DNA from 3 places in the Paenibacillus sp. FW101-FHT12H11 genome. Region 1 is predicted to be linked to each of the others. Evidence: riboswitches for the same ligand, from Rfam matches in the RefSeq annotation. Region 1 holds a riboswitch; each other region holds the start of a gene.

Region 1 (9,912 bases):
GTGGGATAGTGGATGGCGGCGGCACGGGGGTCGGTGTTGAGTCGACGGTGATTCAGCTTGCAGATGGTGAGCTGTATATTTTGCGTCCAGGCGGCGTTACGGCAGAGCAGTTGCAGTCCGCCCTGCCGGCTATTCGAATTCATGAGCCTGAGCGGGAAGATGTGCAAGTTTCAGAAACGCCTCGTGCTCCGGGGATGAAGTATACGCATTATGCGCCAAAAGGATACATGCATATTGTATCTGGAGACAATTCTGAAGCAGTGGCTGAATGGATTCAGCGCGACATTCAAGCCGCTAAGGAGCGGGGGGAATCGACGGGGATCCTTACTTTTGAGGAAAGGGCTTCTCTATATGAAGCTGATTTGGTCATTGCCTGCGGCTCGTTAGCGGAACCGGATAAGATTGCTCAGGGGCTGTACGCAGCATTAAGGCAATTTGATCAGCAAGGGATTCAGTACATTGCTGCAGAAGGCTGCCCGGAAACGGGGATTGGTCAGGCCATTATGAACCGTCTGCGCAAGGCAGCCGGTCACCGGCTTGTACGTGTTTAGCTAGCATGATTCCCTGTTTGTCCGCATATCTTGGTTAAGAAAGCGGACAAGGGGGACAGCACTTATGCTCGTAACTGGCGTTGAATTTGGGCAGCTTATCACCATCTTCATCATGGCGATAGCCTTGGGTTTGGATGCTTTTTCCTTAGGAATCGGTATCGGCATGAAGGGGATTCGCTTGTTGGATATTTTAAAAATAAGCACGGTGATCGGTATTTTTCATATCATTATGCCGTTAATGGGCATATTTATGGGACAATATGTTTCGCTTCTGCTTGGCAATGTGGCCACTGCTGCGGGCGGATGTTTGCTCATTCTTTTAGGCTCCCATATGGTGTATAGTTCGATCCGTGGAGAAGAAGCAACCTCTTTTGATCATAGATCTTTATGGGGTCTGACGATTTTTGCGCTTAGTGTAAGCATAGATTCGTTTTCAGTAGGTGTATCCTTAGGCATGTTTGCGACGGATATCCTGCTAACCGTGCTTGTATTTGGTTTGTTCGGCGCGCTGCTATCCGTAGCTGGTTTATTGGTTGGCAGACGGGTGAACGGCTGGGTTGGCGAGTATGGAGAAGCGTTTGGCGGGCTAATTCTGCTCGCGTTTGGGATCAAGTTTTTGCTATGATACAATAGAGGCGGAGCAGGCTCTGCCTATGTTTATGAAGAAAGTTTTGTTACCGCAAAATTCAGCCCATGCTTACGAGAAAGTTTTACTACGCAAAACTCAGGCCCATGCTTACGAAGAAAGTTTTGCTACGCAAAACTCTAAGGAGGTTCTCATGTTGCGAATTCTATTTGTCTGTACAGGAAATACGTGCCGCAGTCCATTAGCCGAAGGTTTGCTGCGTATCAGGGTGCACCAAGAAGGACTTGCGGCAGAAGTTCGTTCAGCTGGCGTATCCGCGATGACGGGCGCTCCGATCTCCCGAAATAGTGCAACGCTGCTGCAAGAGGCAGGGTTCAAAGAGCCTATTCGTTCATTAGCGATACAGGAGTCTGAAGTGAAGTGGGCAGATCTCATTTTAACGATGACGATGGGGCATAAACGTTCGGTTATCCAGCGGTATCCGGGCGCGATAGATAAGATTTTTACACTCAAAGAATATGTAGAGGACGATCAGCGCATCCTTCAAGCGATTGAGGAGAGAGAGAAGTTGGTCACGGAGCTTCAGCTTAAGCAGGCTCTTTCACAAACAGTAACCGTTGAAGAACGAAATCGGATTTATCTGTTGGAAGATGCCATCCCGGATTATGATATTTCTGACCCGTTCGGAGGCCCTATAGAGGTTTACCGGCAAACAGCGAATGAAATCAGCGGGAGTTTAGATAAATTGGTTAAGAAGCTGCGCGAGCGGAAAGAGGATTCGCAGTCTGGGAAATGATTTGCGAAAGACATCTTTACACCTCGTGCATAATGCGATAAGATGGATTCATCAAGCAAGACTCAATGTAACTGGCGACGAGTGGGAGTAACCACAATGGAGCATTGAGCTATACGGCCGGTCGCCTGGGCAAAAGAGCAACGCGCTATTTCTAGCGTGTCCGCTCTTTTTTTCGTTTTCTGGTGGACTTTGGGATATAATAGAAGGGTCGAATTCGAACAAGCAAAGGAGCGTTCTATCCATGAAAATTGCGTTAGGTGCGGATCATGCAGGCTATCGTTTGAAAGATGTTATTATTCCTTTTATTGAATCCTTGGGCCATCAGGTCATAGATTATGGATGCAGCTGTGCAGATTCCGTTGATTATCCGGATTATGCACTCAAGGTTTGCGAAGATGTGGTTTCCGGGGAAGCCGACAAGGGAATTCTGATCTGTGGAACAGGCATCGGGATGTCGATCGCTGCGAATAAGGTTCCAGGCATCCGTTGCGCGCTGGTTCATGATCTATTTTCTGCTAAAGCCACACGGGAGCACAATGATACGAATGTACTTGCTTTAGGCGAGCGTGTCATCGGACCGGGTGTTGCCGAGGAAATCGTGAAAATTTGGCTGGAAACAGAGTTTTCCCAAGGTGTCCGTCACCAGAACCGCATTAACAAGGTGCAAAGCATCGAAGATCGCTTCGCGATTCATCCATAAGGGTGGCCACCATGACAAATTCCATACTTCACACGATTGCAGAAGATTTGGAAGCAAATCTTCGCGAGTTGGTAAAGGTGGGCAATCTACGGCCAGGTCACATTCTGGTCATTGGTACAAGCACGAGTGAGATTCTCGGTCATCGGATTGGGACGTCGGGGACGTTGGATGCAGCTCGGCCGATTTTTGAAACGGCGCAGCGCATTAGCCGCGAGTTCGGTTTGCACTTGGCTTTTCAGTGCTGCGAACATTTGAACCGCGCGCTTGTCATTGAGGAAGATCTTTTCGCGATCTCCCCTCAGCTTGAGCCAGTGTCGGTTATTCCTGTGCCAAAAGCCGGAGGTTCAATGGCCTCCTACGCGTACCGCCACTTCGCGAAGCCTATAGTCGTCGAGACGATTCAAGCGCATGCCGGAATCGATATTGGCAGTACGCTGATCGGGATGCATTTGCGGCGGGTTGCTGTGCCTGCACGGCCGCCCGTGCGGAATATGGGTCATGCTTATGTAACCATGGCCTTTACACGGCCTAAATTGATTGGTGGAACAAGAGCTGTCTACACACCTGAGGCTGCCGAGCAGCTCTATCAGCAAGCCGCGCCAGATGCGGATTGCTAGGTTAACTTATAGATATAAATTATCTTTTAGGAGGAATTCCATATGACAAACTTTCTAAGTAAACAAGATCCGAAAATCGTAGAAGCTATGAATCTAGAACTTGGTCGTCAACGCGACAAAATTGAGCTTATCGCTTCTGAGAACATCGTCAGCCAAGCTGTGCTTGAAGCGATGGGTACAGTACTGACTAACAAATACGCAGAAGGTTACCCGGGCAAAAGATACTACGGCGGCTGCGAATACGTAGACATCGTAGAAGATATCGCTCGCGACCGCGCGAAAGAGCTTTTCGGAGCTGAACATGCGAACGTTCAACCGCACTCTGGTGCACAAGCGAATATGGCTGTTTACTTGGCAGCTCTAAACCCTGGTGACACTGTTCTGGGTATGAACCTGGCACACGGTGGTCACTTAACACACGGCAGCCCTGTTAATGCTTCCGGTATTCTTTACAATTTCGTGGCTTACGGTGTAAGTGAAAAAGACTTCCGTATCGACTACGACGATGTTCGTAAAGCGGCTTTCAAACATAAGCCTCGCATGTTAGTTGCTGGCGCAAGTGCTTACCCGCGCACGATTGATTTCGAAGCACTAGCATCCATCGCTAACGATGTAGGCGCATTGTTCTTCGTTGACATGGCGCATATTGCCGGTCTAGTTGCTGCTGGTTTGCACCCGAACCCAGTGCCGCATGCACATTTCGTTACAACTACAACGCACAAAACGCTTCGCGGTCCTCGCGGCGGTATGATTCTTACGCGCAAAGCTTGGGCAGCTGCGATTGATAAAGCTGTATTCCCTGGTTCCCAAGGCGGTCCTTTGATGCATACGATTGCTGCAAAAGCCGTTTCCTTCGGTGAAGCTCTGCAACCGGAATTCAAAACTTACGGTCAAAACGTCATCGACAACGCGCAAGCATTGGCGACTGCACTGACAGCTGAAGGCATTAACCTTGTTTCCGGCGGTACAGATAACCACTTGATGCTGGTTGATCTGCGCAACCTGAACATCACAGGTAAAGATGCTGAGCACGTACTTGACGAGATTGGTATCACAGCGAACAAAAACGCGATTCCTTTCGACCCAACAAGCCCGTTCATCACAAGCGGTATCCGTTTGGGCACACCGGCTGTAACATCCCGCGGCATGGGCGTAGAAGCGATGCAAACAATCGCGAAAGTGATTGCAATTACATTGAAAAGCCCGAAAGATGAGGCTGTTCTTGAGAAAGCTCGCGGCATGGTGAAAGATTTGACGGCGCAATATCCGTTGTACGCAGGTTTAACTTACTAATCAAAATAGAAAGGGCTGCCTCAAAGGGTCGTTAATGACCTTTTGAAGCAGCCCTTTTTTTATACTACTGCATGACGCACCTTCTGCTCGGCTTCCTTCAGGCTCGGCAGTATGGACGCCAGCAAGCCAATTCCCGCGACGCCGGTCAGCAGAATAAACAGCGCCATGGCCGCGGATGGCAGAAAACCGCCAATGATCATGTTTAGTCCGCTAAGCATAATGGCAACGCGATTCGTCATGCTGCTGAGCGCCATATAGGAGCTGCGGGCGTGGTCGGGGACAAGCTGTACAAGCAGCGCTTGTTTTAAAGGCACATAGGTCAACTCACCTATGGTGGCAACGAGCATTAACAGCATAAGCATGATTGGCTGGCTGCCGAATACAAGATATGTATAGCCGGCTACGTTCAGAAACATGGCGAACAACATCATCCTGGTGTCGGAATTTCCTTTGAGCAGCCGCCCAACAAAGAGGGAAAGCAGCACGACGGCGAGTGTATTCTCTGTGCGTAGAACGCCGACGAGAGGCAGACCGTCGATGGTAGCGGACATGCCGGGAAACCAAGGGGTGTGATGAATATCTTGAGCGAGCCGGATGCCGATATATCCGTTTAGATTCATTTCTACGGACACGATGAGCACACTTGAGATTAGATAAATGAGGAATCTGCGGTCGCTCAGCACCCCTTTATAACGGTGATACATCGAGATACGTTTAGAAGGGTGCGCCTCTTCCTCCACGCTAGTCACTTCGGCCGGCATCGTTTCTGTCATGAAAAAGGCTGTCACCAGCAGCGCAACAAGTGACATTCCGCTAGCAACGAACAAAAGCTCAAAGAGATAGTCGCTAAAGAAGAAACCGCCAATCATCCCCGCAACGGAAATGGCCAGGTTATTGGACCAATAATTAATCCGATAGATGGCTTTACGGGTATCAGGTCCTGATACATCAATCAGCATGGCCTCAACAGCAGGTTTGCTTAGGCCCCAAGAGGCCGTACTGATCACTGTCATGATGAGCGTGAGTGCTGCGGAATGCCAGATTGGCGAATTAGCGAAGGTCATAATCGTATAAGCCAGAAGGGCGACGCCCTCCCCGATTAGCATCATTTTTTTGCGGCCAACCCGGTCTGCGTAATGACCACCGATCGTGGCGCTGATTAGAGCAACAGCAATGGAGATAGTCGTCGCTGTGCCGGCGATGGTTGTGCCGAGTGTACGGGCAAAGTAAATCGACATGAATGGAATAACCATATTGCTGAGGATGTTGGTCAGAAAGCTTAGAGCAATGCGCAGTCGCACATTAGGATGGAATTGAAAGAATGTCATGCGCCATCACCTGTTTCCTAGTATCGTCAATTTCCGTGTTTCCCCATCATAACAAATGACCATGAGTTAAAAAGTGTACAGAGCTTTGGAAAACTTTCACCTTTTATCCCTGCTGCAGGCTGTTGACGAAATGGAAAGGCGCAACTATACTCTTTGGTAATTCGTGTAAAGGAGGGGACTTTCATGCAGCTTGCCTTACAATATGCGCAGTTGAAAACATCAGTAACGCGTGTTTTACAGATCCCCCACACGTATATGGACGTGCCAGTCTCCGTAGAAGAAATTGCCGGTTACCTGTATTGTACGGAGCGCAATGTAAAAATTTTGATCCGCAAAATGAGCGAAATGGGTTGGATCGTCTGGACGCCGGGACGAGGCCGTGGACACCGCTCGATGATTCGATTTCTGGTTCCGGCAGAAGATGTGCTGATGGCGGAAGCGAAGATCCATGTTGAACAAGGAAACTTGAACCATGCGATGAGTTTGTTTCAAATGGATGGATTGGACGGGAGCGTCATGGATCGGTTCTTGGCTTGGCTCGGCAGTTATTTCGGATACAGAGCCAATTGTGATTCCGGAAATCCTGAAACGCTGAGGCTGCCGATGCAAATTCGCGTGCTGACGCTTGATCCTGTCGATGTGCTGTTCTCGCGGGACTTGCATTTCGTGAAGCAAGCCTTTGACACATTGCTCTATTTCAATCCGCTTTGCGGCAGCCTGGAGCCTGGCTTGGCTCATGAGTGGGAGTGCAATGAGGATGCGACGGTATGGACTTTCTATTTGCGGAAAAGAGTGAGATTCCATCATGGCCGGGAGCTGACAGCGGACGATGTGGTGTTTTCATTCAACCGGTTGCGTTCACTGGGCACTGAGGATTCGCCGAATCGGTGGCTGTTGAATTCCGTCAAGGATATTCGCGCCGTCGACAGGCTGACGGTTCGCATGGAACTTGCTGCGCCGAATTATATGCTGCCGCATTATGTTAGCTCCTACCAGGCAGCGATTGTCCCTGCTGATGTTTACAGTGCAACTAAGGTAGCGGATGCCAGCATGCTCCCCGTTGGAACGGGCCCTTTCCGCATTACGAGGCATGATGCGGGTGGCGTGACGTTAGAAGCCTTTGAGGAGTACTACAAGGAAGGCGCCCATTTGGATCGCATCGAGCTGCTCTATGTTCCGGACAACGTAAGCGATCGAAGATGGCAGCAGTTAAACTTCCAAATGGGGAAGCTTAACCATTATAAACAGCCTGCCCCTGCACACTGGTGTAAAAAGGAAGTGATGATGCTGGGGTCTAGCACGGTTGTGTTTAATCTTCGCAAAAATGGACCACAGCAAGCCCTTGAATTCCGCCAGGCTATTCAGTTTATTTTGAATCGCTGTGGGTTAATAAAGGAATTAGGCCTTTATCATGCAAGGCCAGCTGCCGATTTCTTGCCAACGGATTCGCCGGGGGTTGGACCCGAGGATCACCAGCCGGAGCGGGCGAGGGATCTGCTTAGAGAATGCGGTTATAATGGCGAACCCATTACCATGACATTTACGCTCAAGAATCAGCCTCAAGCCGAATGGATTCATGCTCGCTGTCAGGAAGTGGGTATTCCCGTTATTCTGAAGCTGTATACTTTTGAACAAATGACAAAGGTGCCGCTGCTGTTAGAGGCCGATGTTATCATAGGCGGAGTTGTTGCGGATGATGATGAGGCACGCTGCTTGATTGAGATGTATAAAGTGGGCAATTTAGCGGTTCGAGTCTGTGCAACGGATGAGCAGCGACGAGTTTTTGATGAGACTATTGCGGCTATCGAAAATGAGCCCGACAGACAAGTGCGCCTGCAACGAATCCGAGGGATGCAAGATTTAGTGTCGAAAAACTTCGCTGTCCTATTCCTTTTGCATACGACGCAGCAATTGGTGTACAGCCCTCATTTACAAGGCATAACGTTCAACACGCTGGGATGGTTTGACTTCAAAAACATTTGGTACCACCCTGGGCCAGTTGAATAATAAACAGATAAGATGCAAAGCCGCTTGGGAGATACTCCCGGGCGGTTTTTTACGCAAATAAGGATATTCATGGTAGGTTTGGTTTTTCGGAGGATAAGTTGGATAACATATGATATAATGAACGAGGTTTGTCGTACCTTGACGCTAAAATGGGTAAAATACATATAACATTGTGGTTTTTTAGGAGGAAATTATGGGGAAGTTATTTATTTGTGATCATCCGTTAATTCAGCATAAGCTGACCTTTATTCGGGATGAAAATACGAAAACAAAAGATTTTCGGGAGCTCGTAGACGAAGTAGCGACTTTGATGGCTTACGAGATCACGAGAGATATTCCGCTTGAGCATGTTCAGGTGAAAACGCCTGTAACAACGGCAGATTGCCGCATTATTTCCGGCAGAATGCTGGGCCTTATCCCTATTTTGCGCGCAGGATTAGGAATGGTTGACGGTGTGCTTAAACTGATCCCAGCTGCCAAAGTAGGACATGTTGGTCTATACCGTGATCCTGACACGCTGCAGCCTGTCGAATATTATGTGAAGCTGCCGACAGATGTCTTGGAGCGGGAGCTCATTGTGATCGACCCGATGCTCGCAACAGGCGGTTCAGCGAATGCAGCAATTGAAGTATTGAAACGCAGAGGCTGTACACAAATGAAGCTGATGTGTTTAATTGCTGCGCCGGAAGGAATTAAAGCGGTTCAACAAGAGCATCCGGATGTTGATATTTACGTGGCGGCCGTGGATGACTACTTGAATGATCATGGCTATATCGTACCTGGCTTGGGAGATGCGGGAGATCGTCTGTTCGGCACGAAATAATAGACTTATGACGATGGGGGAGAAGAACCAATGAAACGTTTGAAAGTCATTACGATTTTCGGTACTAGACCTGAAGCGATTAAAATGGCTCCGTTGATTAAGGAGCTGGAGAAGCATCCAGAACATATCGAGTCTCTCGTTTGCGTAACGGCTCAGCATCGGCAGATGTTGGATCAGGTGCTTGATATTTTCAAAATCACACCGGATTATGACCTTAACGTTATGAAGGATCGCCAGACGCTGAATGAAATTACTATGCGCGTGCTGCAAGGCTTGGAGCCGGTTTTCCAAGAGGCGAAGCCGGATCTGATTCTCGTGCACGGCGATACGCTGACAACCTTCCTTGCGAGCTATGCGGCATTTATGCAGCAAATCCAGGTTGGACATGTTGAAGCGGGTCTTCGTACGTGGAACAAAATGTCGCCATATCCGGAAGAAATGAACCGTCAGTTGACGGGCGTTTTGGCGGATCTGCATTTTGCGCCAACCCAACAATCGGCTGATAATTTGCGCAAAGAAAATAAATCGGAATCTCAAATCTATGTAACAGGGAATACCGTTACGGATGTCTTTCAATATACCGTGCAGGAATCCTTCGAGCACCCGGTTATGGAGTGGGCCGCAGGCCGCAGGCTGATCTTGATGACAGCCCATCGCCGTGAAGCGCAAGGTGAACCGCATCGCCAAATTTTCCGTGCTGTGAAACGTATCGCTGATGAATTTGAAGATATCGCAATCGTATATCCGGTGCATCCGAGCCCGGCTGTCAAAGAGCCTGCCCACGAAATTCTGGGCAACCACCCGCGCATTAAGCTGGTAGAACCATTCGATGCCAGTGAGTTCCATAACTTCTATCCGAAGACACATATGATTCTGACAGACTCTGGCGGTCTTCAGGAGGAAGCGCCATCCTTTGGTGTGCCGGTACTTGTGCTACGTGATACGACAGAGCGTCCGGAAGGCATCCAAGCGGGCACATTGGAGCTGGTTGGAACAGATGAGGAGAAGGTCTACGAGCGTGCTCGCGCGCTGCTGACAGATCCAGTTTTATACAACAAAATGAGCCAAGCCGCCAACCCATACGGGGATGGCAAAGCATCCCAAAGAATCGTTCAAGCGATTCTGCATCACTTTGGGAAGGTCTCGGAGCGCCCTGAAACATTCTAACCGTGACAAAATCATGACAAACGCTACAGCGTACAGTTCGACTG
Region 2 (9,912 bases), on a different contig from region 1:
GCCGAGAACTGACTAAACGGACTATTGATTTTCAAAACGTCTTTTCCTTCTCCATTATTTACAACGAAAATATCCGTGCGCATTCGTGTATCGGTATTTCGTGTAAATTGATCCATAATATCAACCAAGCCTTTTTTTGCTAGCTTTTCGCCAATAAAAATAGACCTGCGGTGACCAAGAAAAACTTTCCTGGGAAGCTTGTCTTGAATTTGTTGTGTCAAATCTCCGATGGTAGTTCCGGAAGCTGTGAGGACAATGTTAGCCCTTTTTTCAGATCCCCCTCCGCCTTTACTGCTTTTAAAATCAGCAGGAACTGCAACCTGTGCGCTTTTGGTAAGTTTACCGTTCTCTGATAGATCTAGGGCAGTTCCTATCCAGAAAGCGTAATCATTAATTTCATTCCTATCCCAACAACCGGAGATGAATAGAGTTACTGTCAAAGACAGAATTAAACACAATTTCCTCATTGTTTTCGCGACGCTGATACGTATTTTCTATTCATGCGTATAAGCGTGTCCTTCCAGAATTTTTTTCCAAATGGCGTTACCGGGCTTAAATAAGGAACACCGAATGACTTCAGTGTCACCAGATGAATCATGACGAACATGATCCCGATGGCAACACCATACAAACCTAAGAATCCGCCCATTATGAGAAGTGGGAATCTAAGTATTCGATACGGCAATGCCAAACTATAGCTCGGAAAAGCAAACGATGCGATTCCTGTACCGGCAACGATCATGACAATCGGAGCTGAGATAAACCCCGCTTGCACGGCAGCTTCCCCGATAACTAGCGCCCCTACGATACTCACAGCGGAACCTATGGCTTTCGGCAAGCGGAGACCGGCTTCCCGCAATCCCTCAAACATCAGTTCCATTAATAATGTTTCAATCACGGTTGGAAACGGTATGCCTTCTCTAGATACCGATATACTAAGCATTAACGCTAGTGGAATCATTTGCGGATGAAACGTCGTAAGCGCAACATACACGGAAGGCAGTAAGCAAGACACAAGGGTTAGCAAGAAACGTATAATTCTGACTGCCGATACGTATAAGAAGCGTTCATAATGATCTTCTGCTGCTTGAAAGCCAGACCAAAATGTCATGGGCAGCAATAAAGCGTTCGGAGAACCGTCGACGATTATGGCTACTCTGCCTGCTAGCAGACTTGCGGATACGGTGTCTGGACGCTCTGTATTTTGGATTTGCGGAAAAAAAGATAAGGACTTATCTTCGATAAATTCTTCGATATAGCCAGAATCTAGCAGTTGATTCGTTTGAAAAGAATGAAGTCTTCGTCTGACTTCCTGAAGCAACTCCGGTTTCACTTGCTCTTCGATATAGGCCACGACAAAATCGGTATTGGTCAAATCTCCTGCTTGATGCATTTCGAACTTTAAGGTGGAATGGCTTATTTTTCTTCGAATCATACTCAAATTTGTTCTCAGATCTTCGGTAAATCCCTCACGCGGTCCACGAATCGATGCTTCATTCGATGGTTCATTAATTGCGCGTTGTTTGATGTCCGTCAGATCTGCCATATAAGCAAATGGCTCACCGTCTATAAAAATAGCCGTACAACCTTTCAAGACTTCTGCAACAATTTTTGATAATTGATAAACGGGTGTATACTGTGTCAGCCTAGTAAAATCGCGGCTCATCATACAGGCCGAAATAATCTGTTCCAATCGATCCGAGTCTGTCATTTCTTCAATATAAACGAGTAGAATATTCGAGTGATCCATCAGTTTTAACGGTCTAAATACGATATCCGAACAATTATGAAAAATATGCTGCAGCGCATCGTAATTCATCTGTACATTTTCGTGTACATCCGCAGGAATGCTCTCATCCATGCCACTTCCCCCCTTTCCTTAAGTCTCGGTTTATATCATGCGTGATTTCACGCCGTTTTATTCCATAAAATAGAAAAGAAGCCCTGCTCAGAATGACTGTAGCAGCGCTTCTTTCGTTCCGTTCTTAACTATCCGTAATCATCAAATTTAATGCTAAATTCTGCAAGCCGGCCAGGTAGTCCTCTCTCCAATTGCTCCTTAAGAGTTGAGGCAAATGTTCTTGCGGAATGTAGGCCGAGCTTCTAGCTGCAATCTTATCCAAAAGCGCTTCGTCTACTTCATCCTCACAGAAAACGACTGTCTGAGGGTTGATAATCGCAGTGAATGTGGCAATTAATCGTGCGATCGCATCAATCTGCCCCTCTTCAGCTAATAACATTCGATGGTTGCTGCCTCCATTTTTCAAGGCTTGCAGGAACGTCTTATTCTCATACTGGGGTACGAATGAAATTTCACCTGAGAAGAAGGTACTGCCCCGCACAACGTCGCCATTGATCATAATGCCGGACCCTGGTCCGTTCTGGCCGAAATATAGATAGATCAGCGATTCATTCTCTATCTCGTAGTTTGACGCATAGCCAAGCACCGATGCATTCATATCATTTTCAACCACGACCGGTATCTGAAATTTGGATTCGAACTCCCCTTTCAGATCATAGTTAAAGTACTGCTGATAGGGGGGGATAAAAATAATTTTGCCATTGTCGACCGCGCCTGGCACTCCAATCGCTATGGAACGAAGCCTTGGATATTTCTCAATCAACGTTTCAATAAGATCTCCCAGCAATTGAGCATCTTGTTGTATGACACTTGGTTTGGTCCCCTGCTCTTTGACCTCCCCAAGACAGTTGAATATCGAATAATTCGTTTCATTTTTCTCGATAAAAATGGCTAGTCCCAGCATGAACTCAGGATCATAGGTATACCGCTTTGCCCTCCTGCCTCCGCTGGAATCATCATCGCCGGAATAACGGATTTCTCCGTCCTTCTCCATTTGAGCAATAAATTTGCTAATCGTCGGAAAGCTGATCCCCAATCTCTGACTGAGCTCCGCTTTTGTTGCGCTTCCTAATAAGATGAGTCCTGCGCGAATACGGTAGATTAACGGTTCGTTTAGCTCTTTCGGCGTCTTGAAGACATTTGTCATATCGATCAGAACCTTTCCTATTAAAAACAATATCACTTATTAAATGTATTTAATAAGTTTAGGTTCATCTTATCAGAAGTTGCAAAAAAGGGCAATACGCCTCCTAACCTTTAATCCAGTCTTTTCCAAGCATGTTTAACCAATGAAATAGCTCCGCTAGCGGCAATCCTTCCGCGATGTGAAAGCGTTCTGTCTCTTTGTCATTTCCCCCCAATGCGACTAAGAATTGTGCCTCTTGAATATAACGGTGACGATAAAAATCACGTCCTTTAATTGCCACTTTATCCTTGTAGACCTCAACATACAGACCTTCGCTTTCTTCCGGGCCTAACGCCACTTCGCCGCCGTTGCCGTTGTTTGTCCATGGCTGTTGAACAGACGATGAATTGACCATGGTGAATCTATCCTTTACAAGTGTATCTGGGGATTTCAATTCCCAATGCGTGTGGCCGGAGAAGAAGATCACCTGCGGGTAACCCGACAATATTTTTTTCAATTCCTCATGCTGAACGATCGCTCTGTTATTCGTACAGCAGAAATGCGTGCCCGCCACACTATTGGGTAAAGGTTGGTGCAAAAAAACGAAAACCGGCTTACCGGCATCTACATCATCCCTCAACTTCGTGCTCAACCAGTCCAATTGCTTTTGGGATAAATAAGCATCTTCCAGATTCGCCTCATTGGATTGCCGATATTGCTCGGATCCAAGAAAAATGAAATGATACCCTTGAATGAACCTGTCATAGTAGACTTGTTTTTCACCTGTAAGCTGTAAGAATCGGGATATGGAAGCCTGCTCCGTCTCCTTATTTGGGAATAATTCTGCGCGCCATACTCGGTTTGGATCGAACCATGCTTGATAGAACTCATGATTCCCAATGGTCCAAGCCATGTTCTTCGGATGCGGATTTGACTTCACCAATTCATTTAATGCCTCATAGTCAGCTGACATTCCGTTTGTTAAATCTCCATTGATTACAAGCAAATCGGAACTCGGATTCAGAACGTTTAAGTCCTGCAGTGCGTCTGCAAACTTATCTTGAGACTGCTTATCCCATGACTGTACGTGTATATCGCTAATAACGGGGAAGGATAGTCTAGGCTTCTCCTCATCTTTAACATTGAGGGGAACAGTGAATAAAGCAAGCGATAACCCAACTTTCAATAGTCCTATTTTCACGCCTACCACACTCCATTTCCTTCCATGATGAATTCCGATATGAATTACCATAACGTTGGAATGTCAACAGGGAATTTGGTGCACCTTAAGGTTATATAAACAACCTGAGGTCTCTTTACAACATTTTCACACAACTCGATAAGATCCGACCTGAGCTACAGGGAAACATGACTCTGTATAAAAATAAAAAAAGCTTGATTTCTCAAGCTTTTTCCCGATGTTGTTATTTTTCATCCTTTCGTGGCTTGCAGCGAGAATGTGAGGGGAATATGGTTAGCGGTGTTTTTCCATCGCCACCATCCGTCCTCGCCTTGTGCCATGAAAGGGAATCGTTGGTTGTTCCCATACGGAAACTCATGAAGATAATCCAATCGCAGGTCAGCAGCAATCAAGGCATTCAGTATATTGCTGAAACTGTAGCTCCAGACATATTCAACACCCTGCTGATTGGCCGCTGGATCAGAATGTGGAACAATTCCCTCGATTCGAAGGGGCTCTTCCGTGTGAAAGTAAGGATAGCGTGTGAGCAATTCGGTCGCATCGGTAGCATCATCAAAGACATTGAGAAACGGATGCTCCTCCTGTAAGTACAAGATCCCGCCAATACCCGTTCATTTAGGAGGAAGCATTTATACCGCCTTGCGCCCAAGGCTGCGTTGTTGTCGTTAACTCTTCTCCCGACTCGATGGAAGCCTGCATCATAATAGACAAATAATGATCCTGCATGGCCTCTTCCAACCCATAGCATTCCGGCCCACCTTGCAGATAGTCCGCCATCTTATTTAAACTCGTAGCGATAGCAATCTCATCATCAGATAATCGGCTGGGAACAAATGGATTTTCATATACCCATTCATCATTAGCTGTAATGCCTCGGTGATAATAGCCTTCAAGGTTCCCGTTATGGCCAGTATCCATTCTTCGAAGATCACCGTATATCGGTGTTTTGAAATCCCGTAAATACCGGAACGTTTCGTCTGTTAGTTCTCCGCGGTTTCCACGAACGAGTATACGATTTTTGCGAACCCAAGAAAAGTACTGGTCTCCAGTAAAATCAAAAAGTGCCAGCTTATTTCCGAAGGAAAGAGTAACGATATCTTGGACAGAATCAGCCATGATTTCACTTTCGGGAGGTCCATTACGCCCAGGGCCTTTCACCAGATTCGACGTAAATCTCTGTCCCATGATGACGGCATTCTCGAAATCAATGCCCAGCAGCTTGCGTATCAAACTGATACCATGATAACCGTGCGCAGCTGAGACTTGCGCTTGAGAAATGTCGCCCAGTTTACCGGATCTCACAAAAGCAATTCGCGCAGCATGCATCGGCTGATACAAGTATTGTTCAGCTACCTGTACGCGTCCTTTCAGCTTTTTCAGCGATTCGTACAAGTCGATCATAGTAGGAATGTCCTTAGCTGGAGGCGTCTCTGACAATACGGGAATTCCCCGCTCGGCCAGTTCCAGTGTGCAGACGGGCGCTGCTTCCCATGGAACGCATACGACCGCGAACTGAAGTGACCCGCTTGAAGCGAAAGAATCCATATCCCGATAGGTTTTCACACCCCACTCCTTTTCAATCTCCTTGCCGCGTTCCTCGTCACGGACTAGCATCGCCCGGACGGCGAAATGCTTGGGCAGCGCTTTGGCAATCCGCAAATAAAAATCGGCTCTCCACCCTCTGCCGACAATACCGAATTCTATTAATGACATGGCCGTTCTCCTCTCTTTCGTTAAATGCCACTAAGATAATAGGAAAGTGACATGTTTTGCTAGATTTTATTTTACTAAAGGATCTGCCGTTCATACAAGTGCGCAGCCCACCCTTGCGCTTCATAGCGTCCACAAAACGCAAATCCCTCACGGGAATAATATCTATTGAGTGCCGCGTTATCTCCCATACAATCAAAGCGTATCCAAGATTTCCCTTGTTCTTTGATATAGCTTTCCGCCCAATTGAGCAGCCGCGTGCCAATGCCCATGCCTGGATAGTCCCGAGAGACCGCCAATCGGTGTACATAGCCAGCATTTTCATGGTGCTGTTCTCTCCAGATCTCTTCGTCCCTCCATTGAATGGAAAAGCAGCCGACGGGCTCTCCATCCATGTGCGCCACAAAAAACTCATCCTGTTGAATCAAATCGAACACATACGCTTGTGAAAACCTCTCCTCTCGCCACTGTATAAAGCCCTGCGTCCGCTCAATCCACCTTGCGGCATGTACCAAAAGCTCTCGCACTGACTCAGCATCTGCCAGTTCTGCTCTGCGAATGTCCAGTTTGCTCTGCCAGAGGTACTCCAACCGTGCTGCCGTTTCCATCGCCAATGCTTCTCCGAACAACCTGGCTACAACATGTAACGCTGCATCGAAACCTGTAGTTACACCGCCCGACATGACAATTTTTCCGTTATCCACATACCGTACATCCTTCACAACCGTCGTACCTGGAGAAAGCATGCCTTGTAAAAGGTCGTACGCCATCCGGTTCGTTGTCACGCGAAGCCCCTCCAATATATCCACTTTCGCCAGCAACAAGGCACCGGTACATATCGAAAGCACAATTTCAGCGTTGTTCGCCACCTCTCGCAACCAATTGATCAGACGTAAATTATTTATTTCTGTTCGGGCTCCCCACCCTCCAGGCACGATGAGAATATCAATGGCTGGGCAAGTATCAAAGCTAAAATGTGGCGTGATCGTGATGCCGCTAACGGTAGTCAGCGGAGTAGCCTTTTCGGCTACCGTAAAAACGTGAAAATGACTACCCAAGTACCCGGCTACCCCAAATACATCATGGGGACCGGTAAAATCCAACGTATCTACCTTATCGTACAGCACAACTCCGACATGCCTTGTCCTCTTCATCGACATCATCTCCTCAGAAATAAAAAGAGCACTTGACCCAATGGATCAAACGCTCTGCCCAGGCGATCGGCTATATGCCATATGCGCTCCCCCGTAGTCCTCTACGTTTCGCCAGTTACGCATACCATAATTTCCCTTTATTATACAAAGGAAAAATAAAGGCGTCTAGATGAAGAGGAAGATTATTTTCTGGGATTATTTAATTGGAACTTTGAATATGACTAATAATCCAATAGCGAATAGTATGGAAATCGCATACGTAAGGATTGGCCGACTAAAATGTAAACGAAGCATGGGGAACGTGATGATATTGAACACGACGGAATACTGCATGGTCCAGCCATGAAAATGTTTGATCGCTCCTGTAAACATGTAGATGACCTCAATGAGGGAATAAATGACGACCCATAATCCTATCCATAATGCTGCCTTCGCAATTCCTTTGGGGTATAAACCAAGAAATATCAGCGTTGTAGCTGCAAATGCAGCCAAACAGCATATTTCAGTCCCTATCGTACTATCAATTGGCGGCATGGGTTGGTGCTGCCATAGCGGGTAATCTTTTGTCAGCAGAACATAAAATACGTCTCCAAGCAAGAAATATAACATTGTTGCATGATATTTTTGCCAATTTCTCCAGTCTCCCCAACGCCATGCCGAAAGGACAGATAATACAGCCATAGCAATGAAAATCATCCGAATACCCCATACAATTGGATCGTTTTACTTTTTATAATCCCCTAATGCATGTATAGGTATTCAGATTTCCTGCACGTCCGATTATAATACGTTTCTCTCCCTTTCACGAATCCATGCAGTTGCAAGCAGAATAGCCCCTCTAGCTGCAGCTGTGTCCGCTAAGTCATTGAGCATAACGAAATCATGGATTGTACCTTGGAAGCGTACAGCTGTTACCCGAACCCCGGCTTCTCTCAGTTTATTCGCATAGGCTTCTCCTTCATCCCTTAGTACATCTGCTTCAGCCGTAATCACAAGTGCTTCCGGAAGTCCTTTCAGTTGTTCCATGGAAGCTCTTAATGGTGAAGCGGTTATTTCCGCTCTTTCCCCTGGATCAGTTGTATACTGGTCCCAGAACCATTTCATAGCATCCTGGCGAAGGAAATATCCTGTTGAAAAATCTTTATAAGATTCCGTCTCAAACGATGCATCAGTGACTGGATAAAAGAGAACCTGCTTGCGGATCCGAGGGCCGCCGCGCTCTTTGGCTATTAAGGTAATGGCAGCGCTCATGTTACCACCGACACTATCCCCTGCAACTGATATGTTGTCGGATTGCAGTCTCTTTTCATGACCATGCTCGGCAACCCATTTTAGAGCTGTAAAAACTTCTTCAATTGCAACCGGGTATTTTGCTTCGGGCGACAGGCTATAGTTTGTAAAAACAACCGCGGATTGAGACCCAACCGCTAATTCTCGAACTAATCGGTCATGCGTATGGACATTTCCGAAGACCCAGCCTGCGCCGTGGGTGTAGAGAATCACAGGTAGAGAAGCCGTGATGTTTTGTGGACGAAAAATGGTTAGGGAGATGTCCCCTTTGGGCCCTCCCGGGATTGTTACATTCTCGACGTCAACAGGCGGCTTTGTTATGGGGCCGTCTTGAACTTCGTCAACGGCTTCCCTTCCTTTCTTCGGTCCTAAATCAAAGAGAAATGGTGGATTAGCTGTAACTTCTACGAAATCTTGAGCGGCTTGTTCAAGTACGATTTTCTTTTTCATTTTGGAACCACCTTTCATTTGGTTTCATTTTGTGGTCCCAATTTATTAACCCATTTGAGGGGAATGTAATCTGTTTGTTTGTAAATCCTTAAGCGGGGAACTCATCGATTATTTCAATAACTTCAATTTTTCCATTAATCAAAAGCTCCGGAAGTTCGTTGCTCACATTCCCCTTCCAGTATTCTCTAGCTTGTTCAATTTTTAAGGAAAAAGGGATCGCATCCTCCTTAGGCAATAGATTTCCATCGCCCTCAAAGTAACTTCCATTAACCCGAAGCCTAACAATTTGCAAAACTTTCCGATGATAGGATTCAAAAATGTTTTTCCATTTCAAAGCGTCTTCATAACTTTTCGCAGCATATAAACATGTCAATCTTGAAGGATACTCAGGGTACTCTTGAAGTCTAACCAACTCAACTAGTGCTTCTCTAATAGCTCTAATTGTTTGCCCTACATACTTAACAGCTACTTCTGCATTTTCTTTATCAAGTTTCAAGCCATCATTAGTGTAATGATCATTGAAAATTTGAATAAAGTCTTCGCCTTTGGCATTTAATTGTTCTTTTTCAAAAAAGAAACGGTATACTGTGTTTTTCTGGTCACGATCAAAATTGATTACTTGCCCCAGAGCCATCTTATTCCCAGTAACAATGTGATAAACATCCGAATCATTCATTCTCCTATCCTCCGAATACTGCTGTTCTTATGTTTCAGAAGCCACGTATATAATTCTTGATTGTTATACGTCTCTTCCATAACTTTATGGCTGTGACCCAGTTCGGAGTAGTACGTCGCTCTGATGTTTCCACCTGTCTTTGTTATCGATCTAACCATATCTTCTGTCCCGGATACTCGAACAACATCATCGTCCACACAATGAAATGCCCAAATGGGTATATCCTTTAGTAGATTTACCTGTCCCGGCTCAAACCACCCTGAAATCGGCACTATGGCTGAAAAAAGTTCAGGTGCTCTTGAAGCAAAATCCCATGTTCCGTTCCCGCCCATACTAAATCCAGTTAAATAAACTCTCTCAGCATCTACAGGGTAATTCATGATCATTTCGTCTATCAGAGCTTTAACAGCATGGAATTCTTGTACCCAATTAGAGCCTGTAGGA
Region 3 (9,912 bases), on a different contig from region 1:
GGACAATTAGCAGGCTGCGGCGCAATGAAAGAACTTGAACCCGGACACGGTGAGATAAAATCCATGCGAACTTCTTCTGCACATCTTAGAAAAGGGGTTGCGAAACAGCTTCTTGAGCACATCATCGGGGAAGCCAAGCGACGTGGTTATCAGCGGTTAAGTCTGGAAACTGGCTCCTTCGAAGCCTTTGAGCCGGCAAGAAAACTGTATGAGAAATCGGGTTTCGAGTACTGCGAGCCGTTTGCGGATTACACCGAAGACCCTCTTAGCTCATTTATGACGTTGAAATTATAGAAAAAAAGGCTGTTGGACCATAGATTGAACAGGTCTGGACAGCCTTTTTTAGTCGATAAGAAAGTATAAGTTTTATACTTTGCCTCGCATCTACGCTCGTCAGCATCTACGCTCGTCCTGAAAGGACGACGAAGTCGTTTATCCTTATGCCGCGCTTTAAGGCGTTTTCGAATAAACGAAAAATCCGCTTCTTTTTTCCCAACCCGCAGCCGTCCAGAAAGAATGGCCCAGATCATTATTTTCGAGGACAAAAATGTGACATTTCTCAATGCCTATTTCTCTTAGCTGAGCAAGACTCGCTTCTACAAGCCGATGACCAATCCTTTGTTTGCGATATTCCGGATTTACTGCTAAATGATAGATAAACCCTCTTCTGCCATCGTGCCCAGCCAGAATAGTTCCAACCACCTGATTGTCCGCTTGGCAAACGAAACAAAATCCTTTATTTCGGTGCAGATAACTCGCGATGTTAGGTTTAGAATCCGCCTCGCTTAATACAAGACCTTCAATCTGATTCCAGAGTAAAAAGGCTTGCTCATAATCTTCGATTGTCATTTCTCGAATAAGGGACACCGATGCATTCTCCTTTGAATAGTACTTATATGAACTCTATTTATTATCAGAGATTGTACTCTTTTATCTGCAGGATTGCTAGAACGATTTACAGCCTAAAGGATCTAAGGTAATCTATGGATAGCAGGAGGTGGCGATATTCTTTGCCTTTCATTAAGACAATACTGCGTCAATTTGCTCAGTATAAATTATTATCTGTTGTATTCATAGGCAGTATTTTCATCGAAATTGCGTATTCCGTTGCTTCACCCTTAAGTTTGAAATATTTGGTAGATGACGCTTTCACGCCTAAGGATCTTCACGCGTTCATTTTCATTCTTGCGGTGCTGCTCAGCGGGGGGTTATTGAATATTTGTGCAAGCGCTTTTGGCGACTACTCGTTAGGCAAGCTCAGCGGGGAAATGATCCGAAAGATGCGCAGTGAGCTGTTTGACCATATGCAAAAGCAATCGCTCCCTTTTTATCAACGGTTCAAGGTTGGTGATTTGGTTACTCGGTTTGCGGCCGATATGGGTGCAATGGAGAAAGTCGTGCGCATATCGTATCCTTTTCTGATGAAGGAAACGTTAAGTGTGACGCTCGGTCTTGTCATGCTTTTTTCAATCAATTGGAAGTTAACTCTTGCTATGCTGGCTGGGTCTTCACTCATGTTTATCGGGCCGAAATTGCTGCAGGGGCGTGCGGAGGCTGCCAACACAGGATACAAGGAAGCGCAGGAGCATTTCGCCAATACGATTGACGAGATGGTCAAAGGGCACAAAACGATCAAAGGCCTTCACTTGCAGGTGATTATCCGAGATCGTGCGCGCAAACAGATGAACGACTTATTCTCTTTCGGGTTCAAGCTGCATATGGCCGGGGCCTTGATTGAACGGCTGCCGCTCACGGCGCTGCTCATTCTGAACGGTATCATGATTGGTTTCGGTGGGTATTTAATATTTAATGACGATATTACGGTTGGCGGTTTTATGGCGTTTTTTACATTGTTTTTATCGGTAGGTCAATCTGTTACAAATTTATCGGTCCTTATTCCAAATCTCATTGATTCGAGTATCAGTTTCCGCCGGGTGAAGGAGCTATTGGAGCAGCAGCCTGATGTTCCTGACGCGGAGAATCCTGTCCCGTTATCATCATCTTTTACTTCCATTCAGATGGATCGGGTGACGTTTGGATATAACGTTGAATCGCATCAATTGAAGGAAGTGAGCATGCGTATTACGGAAGGCATGTATGTGGCTTTCGTAGGGCCTAGCGGATCTGGCAAAAGCACGGCTTTACAGCTGCTATCACGGTTTTATGATCCGAACCAGGGGGCCATCTCAATCAATGATTGCGATCTGCGCCAAGCAAGTGAAGCGTCGCTAAGAAAGCTGTCTACGCTTGTTGCGCAGGATACATTTCTGTTTAACGCTTCGATTCGTGATAATTTGCTGATAAATAATGAAGCTGCGACGGAAGCAGAAATGATAGAAGCGGCGAAGCAGGCGCGGATCCACGATACTATTGTTAACTGGTCAGATGGATACGACACGCAGATTCACCACGAAGGGGGCTCTCTGTCGGGTGGAGAGCGGCAGCGACTGTCCATTGCTAGAGCACTTCTGCGGAAGCCGAAATTATTGCTGCTCGATGAAGTCACATCGGCGTTGGATCCGGCGACGGAGGCCGATATTAATGAGTTAATAGCGCAAAGCCGGAAAGACAAAACGATTATTTCCGTTACACATAGACTGGCTTCAGTCGCGCATGCCGATGTCATTTATGTATTTCAAGACGGTCGGATCATCGAATGCGGCACCCATCAAGAGCTTCTGGATCAAAAGGGGGAGTATGCGAATCTTTGGGAGAAACAGATCGGGTTTCATCTATCTCACGATGGTCTACATGCGACTGTGGATGTCAATCGGCTCGCTAAACTGCCGTTCTTTCAAGGTATTGAGCCAGCGCTTTTAAGTGATATCGCTACCTTGTTCTCAACAGAAACGTGCAAGGAAGGCGAAGTCATCGTTCGTGAGGGTGAAGAGGGGAATAAATGCTACATTATCGTTCGAGGCAAATTTGAAATTGTGAAAAATATCCAGGACAAAGGCGAGATACGTGTTGCCGTTCTGCAGGATGGCGATCATTTCGGGGAAGTTGCCCTGCTCCGCAACACGCTAAGGAATGCAACAGTGAAGGCACTGAGTCCTGCGGTACTGCTATCGGTCAGACGAGAGGCTTTTCACCGGTTGACGGCACAGTATCCACAAATTTTACAAACGTTGCAGATGACATTATTAAGCCGCATGTAGAGGATTCGTTGCGGAAGGAGTGAAGATTAACGTTATGACGGTTAATATTTACAAACGTTGCGTCACTGATGATGATTTGGCTAAAGTGAGTTTGTTCATTCTGGAAAACCGGCGGGATATGCATCCATCGTATTCGGCCACCGACACGATAACGATGTTGTATTCGTTCATCAAGTATGGTCAGTTGATTCAGGTGGTGGATCAAAACGAACAGCGTATTATTGCGGCAAGTGCTTATTACCTTGGGACACCAGAGCACGATTACGAAGATAAGCACATCGCTTTTGTAGAGATGGCCATAGCCGACCGTGCGTATCGAGGATCAAGGCTCTTCATTAAGGGATTGCGTTTCTTGGTAAGCGAGATTATGTCCGACAATCCGGACGTTCAGGAAGTGAGATTCGCAGCGCTTGCAGACAATGTATATTTATGTAGATTGTATGCGAGATTTGCGGACACGAGCCAGGAAGCGGATAGCGAATTAGGGAAACAAATGAAATTTGGTGTCAAAATTAACAATCTGAGGGGTTTCTTAGATAAATTCATAAAGGTATAATATCTATATGACAGACAACTACCCTTGATAAGGAGGCGTTATGCATGATCGTAATTCCACCAAGCATTAATAAAGATACGAAAAAAGGCGGCGGTTTCGGTAAAATCGTCAAGGACAACGAGAATTTGCGAGCTAATCCGGTTTAATGGGTTTCGAATTCCGCACGTGTAAGTTCGAGATGGATTTCGAAGCTTACATCCGTTTTTTGATTCAGCAGCAAGCCTGTTTAAACTTGCCGTACCCTTTCGCGATGAAGCTTGCTTTCATGGGCAGTCCGCTACACTTCGGGCATGCCATGCTGATTATCCACGATGAGACTTACGATATCGTAGGTGCGGCAGGCTTCGTGTACGGCACAGGGGCAAATGATTATGAAGATCGAGAGATTTGTCAGGTCGAGATTGCCTTTATTTTGGAACACTATCGGCGTACACCGTTATTTCTGCGTGGTTTTGAGGCGTTATTGAGCCTTATTAAAGCTGGTAACCCAGACGTAAAGCAGCTCCAGTTCTGGAGTTCTACTGACAATAAGGAGATACAGTCAATTGTTTCTAGGTGGAGCAGCTTGCCTGGATTTCACTCATCAGTTGTGAATGATTTAACTTTCTACAAGTTTTCATTCGATGAGTTGGAAGCTTATTGCAGGCGAATTGGAAGAGAGCATTGAAAACTATCGCTATAGTTGTTATTATGTTTTCATACAAGTAACTGTGTGTGACTGGCGGAACATGGGGAACCATGAGGGAGCACACAGATAATCAGCCGTACGCCTGGGCAGAGGTAAGGGGATATCCCCTTACCTTTTTGCGTTTCAAATTTACTCAAAAGGGATGATGGAAATGTCAGCAGAAACATTAATCTTGGATGGTAACCGGGTCGCAGACGCCATGAAGGCATCACTGAACAACAGAATCAAAAACTTGTCCGATCAAGGCATCGTTCCTTGTTTAGCGACCGTGTTGGTCGGCGACGATCCTGCTTCGGCGACTTACGTACGGATGAAAGGAAACGCGTGCAAGCGACTGGGGATTCAATCCATTCGTGTAGTTCTTCCTGAACACACGACGACGGAGGAGTTAATTGCAGCCATTCACAAGCTTAATGATGACAACAGCGTGCATGGGATTTTGTTGCAACACCCGGTCCCGAAGCATATCGATGAAAGAGCAGCTTTTGAGGCGATTCATATCGATAAAGATGTCGATGGCGTCACGACGTTGGGATTTGCTCAAAATGCTTTTGGATTTGCCGAGTTCCCATCCTGTACGCCGGCGGCGATTATGGCCATTATAGATTATTATGAAATTCAGGTCGAAGGCAAACATGCTGTTGTTATTGGAAGAAGTCCAATTCTCGGCAAACCCGTCTCACTAATGCTGCTAAATAAGAACGCAACCGTTACGACCTGCCACTCGAAAACAACGAATTTGGCCGATATCGTGCGTCTGGGAGATATTGTTGTAGCTGCCGTGGGTAAACCCCGCTTTGTTCAAGGTGATTGGCTAAAACCAGGCGCAATTGTCTTAGATGCAGGTTACAATCCAGGAAACGTTGGTGATGTTGATTATGAGGCTTGTTGTGAGGTGGCTTCGGCTATAACACCGGTTCCTGCCGGGGTTGGTCCAGTGACCATTGCAACCTTGCTCAAACATACGGTCGATGCGGCTGAAAACATAGCTAACAAGCGACAAGCGTAGAGCGCCCCGAGCCTGCAAGTTTTGTAAACATCATATTTTCACCAACAACTGGTCATACTAGTGGATCTAGAGTAAAGAGGTGAAATCATGTTATTTAACATTATTGCAGGCTTTTTAATCCCCTGGGTGTTTGGCATTTATTTGTATAGAAAGTCTCGAACTATTGTGTTATTCATCTTTCCAATTACTGTCGTGATATCTGGCTTAATCAACGATACAGGGTACTATTTGGATTTTTGGGATTTCACCCCTTTGATTGAGAATGATGAGACGCTTTCAGCACTGCCGCTTGATATTGGGCTTTATCCCGTTATGGCCGGTTATTTGATTTATTGGATTCGAAAAAATAATCGGTATACACTTCTGAAAATAGGCTGTTTTTGCTTGGCTACGACTGCGCTGGAATATTTGGCGTTTATTTTTGGGAAAGTAGAATACAGCAATCATTGGAATATTGGTTGGACCTTTGTATCCTATCTACTTGCATATAGCCTAGTCAATTTGTATTACAGGCTTTTGGTAAGATACGGTTATTGGAAATGAAAAACGTTTAATTGCTCTTCGGGCCAGTGGCCAGAGGGAGTTGTTAAGCGTTTTTTTGTTGTTTTCCCTTGAGGAATAATTTGGATCAACCTGCTAAAAATATTTCTGAACGATTTGAAAAGGGGGCAACCGATGAAAATTAAAATGTTGTTCATTAGCCTGGTGATTTCAGTCTTATGCGCTAATGTCGGATATGCTGAACCAAAGCAATCTATACAAGCTGCTTTTGTGCGCGGCGGCGATCTATGGGTCAAAAAAGACGATAAGGAGCTGCAAGTTACGTTACATCAAAAGGTAAGCGAGCCCAAATGGTCGGCAGATGGAAAGTTCATTGCCTACTCACTTGCCCTAGGAGAACAGCAGCATGAGATATGGGTGTACAGCTTGGAGGCGAAAAAACATAATCGCGTCTATCCAGGCGGCGACAATTTTCAGTGGTCTCCCAATAGGAATGATCTTGCTTTTAAAATAGATGGCGTTCTGAATACCACAAAGATTGGCCGCGATAAAGTGGAACCCTTTAAGAATGTAACTCTGGGTGTGGATAACTACTCATGGGTACCTGATGGCAGTGGATTTCTGGTATCTTCACCTGCTCAGCTCAGGCCATCCGGTTGGACGAATGTGGAATTGTATATGGTTCCGGCCGACGCCAAAATGGATCCCAACAAGAGTAAGCATTTTTATACGCTTCCTACGGAGTCACCTGGCTTTTTCGCTGTTGGCACAAGCGTATTCAAATGGTCCAGTGATAAAAAGTGGATCTCGTTTATAGCGCATCCTACGGCATCTTTGTCGGCGGACGGTAATGCGTTATGCGTGTTGTCTTCGGATGGCGAACAGTTCCAGCAATTGGATAACATGCTTCACTACCCGCAATGGTTTGCCTGGTCGCCTACGAAGGCAAGGCTCGCCTATATTGCAGGGGAAGGCCGAGTTGCCGTGCAGAATAAGCATTTGAAGCTCAAGGATCTGCCCGCTCTGAAACCGGCTTCTTATACGCCTCAAGGATATGCGGATCGTGATTTTACATGGGAAAACGATCGCATGATCATTGTTTCTAGGTCCAAGGAATCCAAAGAGGATGCTGTATGGCCGCTTCCCGCTTTATATCAGCTGAGCCTTTCAAATAAAGAGCAGAAGCAGCTCACACATCCTCCGGAAAATAACGGGGACTTCGGTCCGTACATGCTAAGGAAGAGTAATAGACTAACCTGGATCCGTTCAGACGGAAACCATGCGGAAGTATGGAGCTCGAATCCGGATGGAAACAAAGCAGAGATCTTGATTTCCCAATTGGATGTAGGCGTTTCTTATTATGGATGGAGTAACTGGAGCACTGTTTTAGCTTGGTATGACCCTCACCGATAGCATTAATTTACATGCTGCCCGTTCACTTTTCCAGCGTTCGGGTTGTTGTATTTTTATGAGATTTGGAATAACATTAAACGATAAATAATAGGGTTAATCTCCATGAAAAGGACTTCCAGATGAACGAAATATCGCTTGATTTTCTGACGATTTTATTACCGTCCTACATGTTTTTTTATATGGCTATTTCCATGTATGCCCGGAATAAACAAAACCTGGTGAACCGCGTGGCCTCGCTGCTTATGCTTTCATTACTCTTTTATTTTCTAGGTGAATATATCAAGACAGCGCTTTTTCCGAAGTATGAGAGTTTGATTGTGCTTTTTTGGAATGCTCCTATGCTGCTATTAACGATTAGCAACCTTGTGCATCTTAGTGTGCTTGTTGCGGGTAAGACGAGTTCGACAATAAGACAATTTGTCTTATGGATATATGTAACTCCACTGCTTTCTTTGGCGTTGATGCTGCTGATCTTTGGTCCTCAACATCTCTATCAGCCAAGGGTAGATGGACCTAGTCCTTTAAGCCCACTTATGCTTGGTTTAGCGGTTTTTTTTGTAGGAAGTTATATTTTATTATCCGTAGGTATTTTGTTAATTGCCTGGCTGACTACCCAACTTGTGAAACGTAAAAAGATGCTCATAAGGCTTTTAGCGGGATTACTATCGCTTTTTTCCTGGATACTTATTGTGACTTTCGTTCTGTCTCTAGCCGTTATTACGAGTTCAGTTTCTATTGCTCTTTATTTTTCTGGAACTCTTCTGTGGGTGGTGTCGCTTAGAAGGCTCATTACGAAATACGACTTTTTGCCCAGTTACCGCGATCTGTTTCACACCTTGTTCCAATCCGCTCCGACCGCAATCTTCCTTCTGGATCTAGCGGGGATTGTCAAAGAGATGAATCCGCGCGCGAAGAGTTTGTTTGGCTTACTTACGGAAGACATGGAGCGCATCGATGTGATCTCAAGTCTATCGTTTTACGATGATACGAGTTTCAAAGATCGGTGGAACGAGTTTCAGATGAATGAAACCAAGAATAGGCAGTGGGAAATGAAACTGAACATTGAAGATCAGGCGCAGTTGGATATGATTGTCAGCATGGAGAATATCGAAGGGGCGGAGGAAGGGATGGTCATCCTGAATATGACGGACATCACCTCCCTGAAAGCTACGGAACGCCAGCTGGTTGAGTCGGAAAGGAAGTATCGCCATTTGGCTTATCATGATCCACTCACGGGGCTCTTGAATCGGGCTGCCATGCAGGAGCATGCGAACCTTAAAATAGCTGCGGGCGAGCCGTTTGCACTCATTTTAATAGACTTGGATAATTTCAAAACCGTGAACGATACGCATGGGCACTTGATTGGCGATGACTATTTAAAACATATCGCGGATTTGTTGGAACTGCATGCAAGGCCAGGAGATCTAGCGGGAAGAATCGGCGGGGACGAATTTGTCCTGTTGATGCCTTTCGATTCGGCCCACATGCAAGTGTACGAGGAAGCACATTCTCGCTTATCCCCGCTTTCTGCCAATCCATTTCGCATCCATAAGAAGTCGATTCCCGTTTCTTTTAGCGCTGGAGTGAGTCTATTCGCCGACCATGCTTCGGATCTTACAGGGTTGCTGCAAAAGGCGGACGAGGCCATGTATGAGGTGAAGAGGAGCGGGAAGAATGCGATTTCTGTTGCCCGTAAAGGAGTAGGGAATACGAAATAAACAGAGGTTGTCTTACAAGGTAAATTACCTTGTGGACAGCCTTTTTATTTTGTAAATATTGGTGAATAGTAGGCGGTTTTATCATTTGAAATTTCACACCTTTATCAAAGAAATAGTTTACATAAACTTTATATGTTCAATAAAAAGTCACAAATGAGCATGCAAATTATCCTGCATATGCAAAATTAACATGAGAAAAATTGACCAACGCAAGCGTTCTATCCCTTCGATTTTGCGTAAAAAGGACTAAATGAATACGAGTGTATGTGAAAATTCGTCATTCAGTTTTACAAATTCAACATGTTTCTCTTCCTTTGAATGTATTGAACGAAACTTTGTTAAGTCTTATAGTACCGTATTGTAAAAAGGTTAGTTAGGAGGGAAAAAGAAGTAGGGAAAAGTAGGGCTCGGTAAATTAAGCGCTTCATCTATATTCAATTCTTCTAGCTGCTCGTAATCGTCTTACAAGATTGAAGGGAGAGAAGTATGAAAAGAATTATTAGAAACAAAAAAATTCCAGCCATGCTGCTGGCACTCGCGACGGCACTGAATTTATCAAACATTGGCGCTTTGACGGCCCATGCGGCTCCACCGGGCGACGTCAACGTACTGAGAAGCGAGAAAATATCCTCCGGCGTCCACTTTACTACGGAGGAATACAATAACTACTATAAACCGAACAATCGCGTCGTCGTTAACCGTCTGGATATTAATCCGGCCGATGCAAACACGAGGATCATCACGGCCAAGGCATACGATACCATCAGTGCCGTGGAAACAATCGGCGATCAGGCAAATCGGGAAATTTTGAAAGGCAATCAAGTCATTGCGGGAGTCGACGGCGATTTTTACGATATCGATCCGGCATC

Evidence for each region. Region 1 has a riboswitch for ZMP and ZTP ahead of rpiB (ribose 5-phosphate isomerase B). Riboswitches for the same ligand answer to the same signal wherever they lie in the genome.
Region 2: another riboswitch for ZMP and ZTP. It lies ahead of AC3WTJ_RS16680 (GNAT family N-acetyltransferase); the one in region 1 lies ahead of rpiB (ribose 5-phosphate isomerase B).
Region 3: another riboswitch for ZMP and ZTP. It lies ahead of AC3WTJ_RS25500 (bifunctional 5,10-methylenetetrahydrofolate dehydrogenase/5,10-methenyltetrahydrofolate cyclohydrolase); the one in region 1 lies ahead of rpiB (ribose 5-phosphate isomerase B).

What each region holds. Positions count from the first base shown of each region.
Region 1 covers NZ_JBYTCO010000017.1:43,451-53,362, reverse strand. Annotated here, with positions in the region: gene AC3WTJ_RS35715 (L-threonylcarbamoyladenylate synthase) at 1-551, shown strand, start outside; gene AC3WTJ_RS35710 (manganese efflux pump MntP) at 616-1,176, shown strand; gene AC3WTJ_RS35705 (low molecular weight protein arginine phosphatase) at 1,331-1,933, shown strand; ZMP/ZTP riboswitch at 1,991-2,071, shown strand; gene rpiB (ribose 5-phosphate isomerase B) at 2,175-2,633, shown strand; gene AC3WTJ_RS35695 (TIGR01440 family protein) at 2,645-3,250, shown strand; gene glyA (serine hydroxymethyltransferase) at 3,293-4,543, shown strand; gene AC3WTJ_RS35685 (MFS transporter) at 4,603-5,871, opposite strand; gene AC3WTJ_RS35680 (ABC transporter substrate-binding protein) at 6,055-7,878, shown strand; gene upp (uracil phosphoribosyltransferase) at 8,072-8,701, shown strand; gene wecB (non-hydrolyzing UDP-N-acetylglucosamine 2-epimerase) at 8,732-9,868, shown strand.
Region 2 covers NZ_JBYTCO010000005.1:3,374-13,285, reverse strand. Annotated here, with positions in the region: gene AC3WTJ_RS16710 (Ger(x)C family spore germination protein) at 1-467, opposite strand, end outside; gene AC3WTJ_RS16705 (spore germination protein) at 464-1,861, opposite strand; gene AC3WTJ_RS16700 (ROK family transcriptional regulator) at 1,986-3,008, opposite strand; gene AC3WTJ_RS16695 (metallophosphoesterase family protein) at 3,112-4,188, opposite strand; gene AC3WTJ_RS16690 (hypothetical protein) at 4,419-4,781, opposite strand; gene AC3WTJ_RS16685 (Gfo/Idh/MocA family protein) at 4,804-5,901, opposite strand; gene AC3WTJ_RS16680 (GNAT family N-acetyltransferase) at 5,976-7,052, opposite strand; ZMP/ZTP riboswitch at 7,102-7,181, opposite strand; gene AC3WTJ_RS16675 (CBO0543 family protein) at 7,248-7,748, opposite strand; gene AC3WTJ_RS16670 (alpha/beta hydrolase) at 7,833-8,792, opposite strand; gene AC3WTJ_RS16665 (DUF2441 domain-containing protein) at 8,881-9,468, opposite strand; gene AC3WTJ_RS16660 (carboxylesterase family protein) at 9,465-9,912, opposite strand, start outside.
Region 3 covers NZ_JBYTCO010000008.1:239,989-249,900, reverse strand. Annotated here, with positions in the region: gene AC3WTJ_RS25525 (GNAT family N-acetyltransferase) at 1-294, shown strand, start outside; gene AC3WTJ_RS25520 (GNAT family N-acetyltransferase) at 451-867, opposite strand; gene AC3WTJ_RS25515 (ABC transporter transmembrane domain-containing protein) at 1,011-3,158, shown strand; gene AC3WTJ_RS25510 (hypothetical protein) at 3,193-3,714, shown strand; gene AC3WTJ_RS25505 (hypothetical protein) at 3,893-4,381, shown strand; ZMP/ZTP riboswitch at 4,419-4,497, shown strand; gene AC3WTJ_RS25500 (bifunctional 5,10-methylenetetrahydrofolate dehydrogenase/5,10-methenyltetrahydrofolate cyclohydrolase) at 4,554-5,411, shown strand; gene AC3WTJ_RS25495 (CBO0543 family protein) at 5,499-5,954, shown strand; gene AC3WTJ_RS25490 (TolB family protein) at 6,087-7,325, shown strand; gene AC3WTJ_RS25485 (sensor domain-containing diguanylate cyclase) at 7,445-9,043, shown strand; gene AC3WTJ_RS25480 (S-layer homology domain-containing protein) at 9,530-9,912, shown strand, end outside.